DNA from 2 places in the Delftia sp. DLF01 genome. Region 1 is predicted to be linked to the other one. Evidence: riboswitches for the same ligand, from Rfam matches in the RefSeq annotation. Region 1 holds a riboswitch; the other holds the start of a gene.
The links. A riboswitch is a leader RNA that binds a small molecule or an ion and turns the genes downstream of it on or off. The one in region 1 is predicted to bind S-adenosylhomocysteine.
Positions count from the first base shown of each region.

Region 2: it holds a riboswitch for S-adenosylhomocysteine, as region 1 does, so the genes downstream of both, ahcY (adenosylhomocysteinase) here and metH (methionine synthase) in region 1, are expected to answer to the same signal.

Region 1 is NZ_JACVAZ010000005.1:376,200-379,605, reverse strand. Features, by position in the region: gene metH (methionine synthase) at 1-1,203, opposite strand, end outside; S-adenosyl-L-homocysteine riboswitch at 1,231-1,357, opposite strand; gene IB269_RS25410 (FadR/GntR family transcriptional regulator) at 1,635-2,441, shown strand; gene IB269_RS25405 (transporter substrate-binding domain-containing protein) at 2,438-3,244, shown strand; gene IB269_RS25400 (amino acid ABC transporter permease) at 3,276-3,406, shown strand, end outside.
Region 2 is NZ_JACVAZ010000004.1:99,235-102,640, reverse strand. Features, by position in the region: gene IB269_RS21505 (TlyA family RNA methyltransferase) at 1-307, opposite strand, end outside; gene ahcY (adenosylhomocysteinase) at 483-1,913, opposite strand; S-adenosyl-L-homocysteine riboswitch at 1,984-2,068, opposite strand; gene IB269_RS21495 (response regulator) at 2,076-2,819, opposite strand; gene IB269_RS21490 (sensor histidine kinase) at 2,846-3,406, opposite strand, start outside.

The DNA of each region.
Region 1 (3,406 bases):
CACGCGCGCCGACTTGACCACCTGGGGCAGGAACATCTTGCCGGCGCCGAACAGGTCGCCCACGATGTTCATGCCGTCCATGAGCGGGCCTTCGATCACGTGCAGCGGGCGGCCGCCGCCCTGCACCACGATCTGCTGGTAGGCCTCTTCGGTGTCGGCGACGATGAAGTCGGTGATGCCGTGCACCAGGGCGTGCGACAGGCGCTCGCCCACGGTCTTCGGGTTCTCGGGCGTGCCGCGCCATTCGAGCTTCTTGCTGTCGTCCTTGGCGGCGCCCTTGGCGGCGTCGGCAATCTCCAGCAGGCGCTCGGCGGCGTCAGGGCGGCGGTTGAGCACCACGTCTTCCACGCGCTCGCGCAGCTGGGGCTCCAGGTCGTCATAGACGCCGACCATGCCGGCGTTGACGATACCCATGTCCATGCCCGCCGAGATGGCGTGGTACAGGAAGACGGTGTGGATGGCCTCGCGCACGGGGTCGTTGCCGCGGAAGCTGAAGCTCACGTTGGAGACACCGCCCGAGACCTTGGCGCCGGGCAGATTCTTCTTGATCCAGCGCACGGCCTCGATGAAGTCCACGGCGTAGTTGTCGTGTTCCTCGATGCCGGTGGCCACGGCGAAGATGTTGGGGTCGAAGACGATGTCCTCGGGCGGGAAGCCCACCTCGTCCACCAGGATGCGGTAGGCGCGCTCGCAGATCTCGATCTTGCGCTGGTAGGTGTCGGCCTGGCCCTTCTCGTCGAAGGCCATGACCACGGCGGCCGCGCCGTAGCGCCTGATCAGCCGGGCCTGGCGCTTGAATTCATCCAGGCCTTCCTTCATGGAGATGGAGTTGACGATGCCCTTGCCCTGCAGGCAGCGCAGTCCGGCCTCGATGACCTCCCACTTGGAGCTGTCCACCATGACCGGCACCTTGGCGATGTCGGGCTCGGAGGCGATGAGGTTCAGGAAGCGCACCATGGCGGCCTTGCTGTCGAGCATGGCCTCGTCCATGTTCACGTCGATCACCTGGGCGCCGTTTTCCACCTGCTGGCGTGCCACGGACAGCGCTTCCTCGTACTGCTCGTTGAGGATCATGCGCGCAAAGGCCTTGGAGCCTGTGACGTTGGTGCGCTCGCCCACGTTGACGAACAGCGTGCCCTCGCCGATGGAGACAGGCTCCAGGCCCGACAGACGCATGGGAGGGGGAGTGAAAGAGGACGACATCAAGCTCACCTGCAAAAACGGCATGGCAACAGGTGAGCGTCGTTGGCACCGTGGGCGCGGTCCGGCCGGGAACCTGCACCTGGCCCAAGCCTGACGCGGCACGCGATCCGGTGTACGGATGGGCGGGTGCCGCGCTGCAACGCTCCTCGGGCCAAAGCCCGGGATTCTACGGCGGCTGGCGGCGGCCTGCAGTGCGGGTTTTACGCCCGCATTCGGGGCAGGCCTGCACAAAGCCATGCGGCACTGCACCAAAGCGCGGCAGCGCGGGCCGCCGGCGGCGCCTTCGGGGCGAATTGTCGATACCCCATCGCCCCGGATTCCTTGCAGTGCCTGAGGACAACGCTCCTTTTTTTGCATCTGGCACGCAATTCGCTATCTGCTGGGTACGTGGTCTGACCAGTCAGGCCAAAACCCTCCACCCGCGCCAGCCCATGCAAAGCATTCCGATCTCGATGGCCCAGACGCTGCAGCAGCACATCCTGAGCGGCCACTACCCCGGCGGCAGCCAGCTGCCGCCGCAGCGCGAGCTGGCCCGGCAGCTGGGCATCAGCCGCGCTTCGCTGCGCGAGGCGCTGTCCATGCTGGAGGCCCTGGGCCTGGTCGAGATCCAGCCGGGCAAGGGCGTGCGCATCAACGGCCCGCACAGCGGCCGTGCACGCATGCACCGCGCCTATGCCACCCCGGCGCTGGGCACGCTGTCGCCGCGCCAGCTGATCGAGCTGCGCCTGGTGCTGGAGCCTGGCTGGGCCGCGCTGGCGGCCGTGCGCGCCGACGACAGCGGCCTGCGCCAGCTGCAATGGACCCAGTCCCAGCTGGCCCACGCACTGGCCCGCAGCGACCTGCTGGCCGCCGCCGACGCCGATCTGCAGTTCCACCTGCTGCTGGCCCAGTTGTCGGGCAACCCAGGCCTGGTGGCCATGGCGCGCCAGCTGGAGCTGGCCATCAGCCACAGCCTGCGCCTGCCGTTTGCCTGGAGCGGCGCCGACGACCAGCCCGTGCGCGAGCACGACGCCATCGTGCAGGCCGTCTGCGCGGGCGATGCGCCGGGTGCCGCGGGCGCCATGCGCGCCCACCTGCTGTCGGCCGCCAGGCGCAGCGGCATCGATCTCGACACACCGGACGACGCGGCGGCGCCCGACGCGACGGCGCCCGACGCAACGGCGCCCGATACATCTGCGCCCGACCCTGACCCGCTTTCCTTTCGCCTCACCCCACCTTCCGAAGGAGCTTTCGCATGACTTCCCCCCTGACACCCCGCCGCGCATTCATCCGCACCGCCCTGGCGGCCGCCACCCTGGCCGCTGCCGGCCTGGGCGGCGCAGCCCATGCCGACATGCTGGCCAACATCCAGAAGGCCGGCGTGCTGCGCGTGGCGATTCCGCAGGACTTCCCGCCCTTCGGCTCGCTGGGCACCGACCTGAAGCTGCAGGGCTATGACATCGACATGGCCGCCCTGGTCGCCCAGGAGCTGGGCGTGAAGGTGGAGCTGGTGCCCGTGACCAGCACCAACCGCATCCCCTTCCTGACCACGGGCAAGGCCGACATCGTCATCTCCAGCCTGGGCAAGAACGCCGAGCGCGCCAAGGTGATCGACTTCACCCAGGCCTATGCGCCCTTCCCCAAGAGCGTCTACGGCCCCAAGGACGTGAGCATCAAGGCCCCTGCCGACCTGGCCGGCAAGACCGTGGGCGTGACGCGCGGCTCCACCGAGGACCTGGCCCTCACGCAGGTGGCGCCGGCCTCGGCCACCATCAAGCGCTACGAGGACAACAACGCCACCGCGCAAAGCTATCTGACGGGCCAGGTGCAGCTGGTGACGCTGGGCAACATCGTGGCCAACGCCGTCAACGAGCGCACCAGGCTGCGCCAGCTGGACGTGAAGTTCGCGGTCGAGGACACGCCCTGCTACATCGGCGTGGCCAAGGGCGAGCCGGCGCTGCTGCAGAAGGTGGACGCCATCATCACCAAGCTCAAGGCCGACGGCCGCCTGACCGGCCTGTCCCAGCGCTGGATGAAGATGCCGCTGCCCGCCACCCTGTAACCGCTGCGCCCCTGTTTCCGGAAATCCTTCCATGGCCTATCAATTCGACTTCGGCGCCGTGTTCGACTACAGCGGCCTGCTGGCACAGGGCGCAGGCTTCACGCTGGCGCTGACGGCAGCGGGCGCCGTGCTGGGCGGCGCCATCGGCGTGGCCGGCGGCGT
Region 2 (3,406 bases), on a different contig from region 1:
GCAGCAGGCAGTCGGTGAAACCGCCCGTGCTCTGGCCCACGTCCAGGCAGCGCAGGCCCTGCACCGACAGCTTGGTGGCCGCCAGCGCGCCTTCCAGCTTCAGCCCGCCGCGCGAGATGAACCGGGCCTCGGCCCCGTCCAGCAACTGCAGCTCGGCACCCGCAGGAATCTCGTCGCCGTTCTTGGCAACCTTCTTCCAAGGCGTCAGCGGCGTCATGCGCCATTGCACGCCGCCTGCAATCAGCCGCTGCGCCTGCGAGCGCGTGGCCGCATGGCCGGCTTCCACCAAAAATACATCTGCGCGCATAGCGTCGTTCCCAGGAAATCTCTAAACCAATGACGCCAAGCGGCGCCGCACCCCACAACTGGCAGGGCCCAACTCAGGGACACCGAGCAAGGGCCGCCCCGCCGCGAGGGTGTCGTCCCCCTCCCTTGCAAAGCAAGTAGAGAGGGGGAAGCGGCGCAAGCCGCTCAGGGGGTGCTTAATAGCGATAAGTTTCGGGCTTGTAGGGGCCCTGCTTGCTCACGCCGATATAGGCGGCCTGGCCGTCCGTCAGTTCGGTCAGCATGGCGCCGACCTTCTTCAGGTGCAGGCGGGCAACCTTCTCGTCCAGGATCTTGGGCAGCACGTATACCTTGCCGACCTCGTAGGCATCGGGCTTGGTGAACAGCTCGATCTGGGCGATGGTCTGGTTGGCGAACGAGGCGCTCATCACGAAGCTGGGGTGGCCGGTGGCGCAACCCAGGTTCACCAGGCGGCCCTTGGCCAGCAGGATGATCTTCTTGCCGTCAGGGAAGGTGATGTGGTCCACCTGGGGCTTGATCTCTTCCCACTGGTACTGCTCGATGGAGGCGACGTCGATCTCGTTGTCGAAGTGGCCGATGTTGCAGACGATGGCTTCGTTCTTCATGGCCACCATGTGCTCGTGGCGGATGATGTCGCGGTTGCCGGTGGTGGTCACGAAGATGTCGGCCTTGTCGGCTGCCCATTCCATGGTCACGACCTTGTAGCCTTCCATGGCCGCCTGCAGGGCGTTGATGGGATCGATCTCGGTGACCCAGACCTGGGCCGACAGCGCGCGCAGCGCCTGGGCGCAGCCCTTGCCCACGTCGCCGTAGCCGGCCACCACGGCAACCTTGCCGGCGATCATCACGTCGGTGGCGCGCTTGATGCCGTCCACCAGCGATTCACGGCAGCCGTAGAGGTTGTCGAACTTGCTCTTGGTGACGGAGTCATTGACGTTGATGGCGCGGAACTTCAGCGTGCCCTTGGCCGACATCTCGTTGAGGCGGTGCACGCCGGTCGTGGTCTCTTCGGTCACGCCGATGATGTGGGCGCTCTTGCGCGTGTACCAGGTGGGGTCCTGGGCCAGCTTGGCGCGGATGGCGGCGAAGGCGATCTTCTCTTCTTCGGAGGCGGGGTTGTCCAGCACGGACAGGTCCTTTTCGGCGCGCATGCCCAGGTGCAGCAGCATGGTGGCGTCGCCCCCGTCGTCCAGGATCATGTTGGGGCCTTCGCCTTCGGTGCCGGCGGCGCCGAATTCAAAGATGCGGTGGGTGTAGTCCCAGTAGTCGGCCAGCGATTCGCCCTTGATGGCGAACACGGGCGTGCCGGTTTCCGCGATGGCGGCAGCAGCGTGGTCCTGCGTCGAGAAGATGTTGCACGACGCCCAGCGCACTTCGGCGCCCAGGGCCTTGAGCGTCTCGATCAGCACGGCCGTCTGGATGGTCATGTGCAGCGAGCCGGTGATGCGCGCGCCCTTGAGGGGCTGGGCAGCGGCGAATTCCTCGCGCGTGGCCATCAGGCCGGGCATTTCGGTTTCGGCGATCAGGATTTCCTTGCGGCCCCAGGCAGCGAGGGAAATGTCAGCGATGGCCGTGTCGGCGGAAACGGGACGAACAGCAGCGTTCATGGTTTTCTCCAAAAGATGAATGAAAAACCACGTTCTGCGGGAGACGAAAAAAAGCTCACCGCACAGAAAGCGTGGGCGAGCGTCGTTGCAGGTATGACTCCGAGCCTCGCGACCACGCCTGATGTGTGGGGGCCGCTGCAACGCTCCTCGGAGAGGCGCCGATTATACCGATCCCGGGGATGCCTCACCGCCCAGCCCCACAAGCCGGTAGCCCACCTGCAGCTCGGTCACCAGGTGGCGCGGCTGGGCCGGCTCGTCCTCGATCTTCTGGCGCAGATTGGCCATGTGCACGCGCAGGTAGTGGGCGCGGCTCAGGTACTCGGGGCCCCAGACCTGCAGCAGCAGCTGGCGGTGGGTCATCACACGGCCCTGCGCGGCAATCAGGGCCGCCAGCAGGCGGAATTCGATGGGCGTGAGGTGCACCGGCTGCCCCGCGCGCCGCACCTCATGCGTGGCCAGGTCCACCTGCACCGGGCCGAAGTGCACCTTGCTGGACGCGGCGGTGCCGCCCGCCCCACCAGCGGCGCCCAGCTGCTGGCGGCGGCGCAGCATCACGCGCAGCCGGGCCAGCAGCTCGGGCACGCCGAAGGGCTTGACCAGGTAGTCGTCGGCGCCGGCATCCAATGCGGCCACCTTCTCGTCCTCACGCTCGCGCGCGGAGAGCACGAGCACGGGCACGGAGGACCACCCGCGCAGCTCGGTCAGGACCTGCTTGCCATCGGCGTCCGGCAGGCCCAGGTCGAGGATGACCAGGTCGGGCTGGCGGCTGGCGGCCTCGATCAGGCCACGGCGCGCGCTGTCGGCCTCGAAGACCTGCCAGCCTTCGTCTTCCAGCACCAGGCGCACGAAGCGGCGGATGCCGGGATCGTCCTCGATCATCAGGATGCGGTTGGCGGGCGTGCTCATGGGGGGCTTTCGTGCATGGCGGGACTCTAATCCAGCGCAGGCTGCTCGGGCACGGGAAAGCGCAGCGTGAAGATAGTGCCCGGGCCGGGCCGCGCGGGGGCAGCCTCGATGCGCCCGCCATGCGCCTCGACAATGCTGCGCACCAGCGCCAGTCCCAGGCCGATGCCCGAGACGGTGGACTCGGCCGTGCCGCGCGTGAAGGGCTCGAACAGCGTCTCCACCGGCAGATGCGATGGCAGGCCTGGCCCGCCATCGCGCACGGACAGCAGCAGTTCGCCATCCTGCACACGCGCACTGATGGCCAGCGGCGTGCCGGCCGGCGTGTACTTGGCGGCGTTGTCCAGCAGGTTGACCAGCACGCGCTCCATGAGCAGGGCATCGAGCTGCAGCAGCGGCAGGCTGGCGGGCACGTCGGTGCTCACAAGATGCTGGCCCAGGCGCGCGCGCATCTGGCGCAGCGCGCTGCCCACCACTTCGTCCAGCGGCAGCCATTCGCGCTGCAGGTGCACGCCGCCTTGCTGCAGGCGCGCCATGTCCAGCAGGTTCTCCACCAGGCGCTGCATGGCCTGCGCCTGGATGCGGACCTG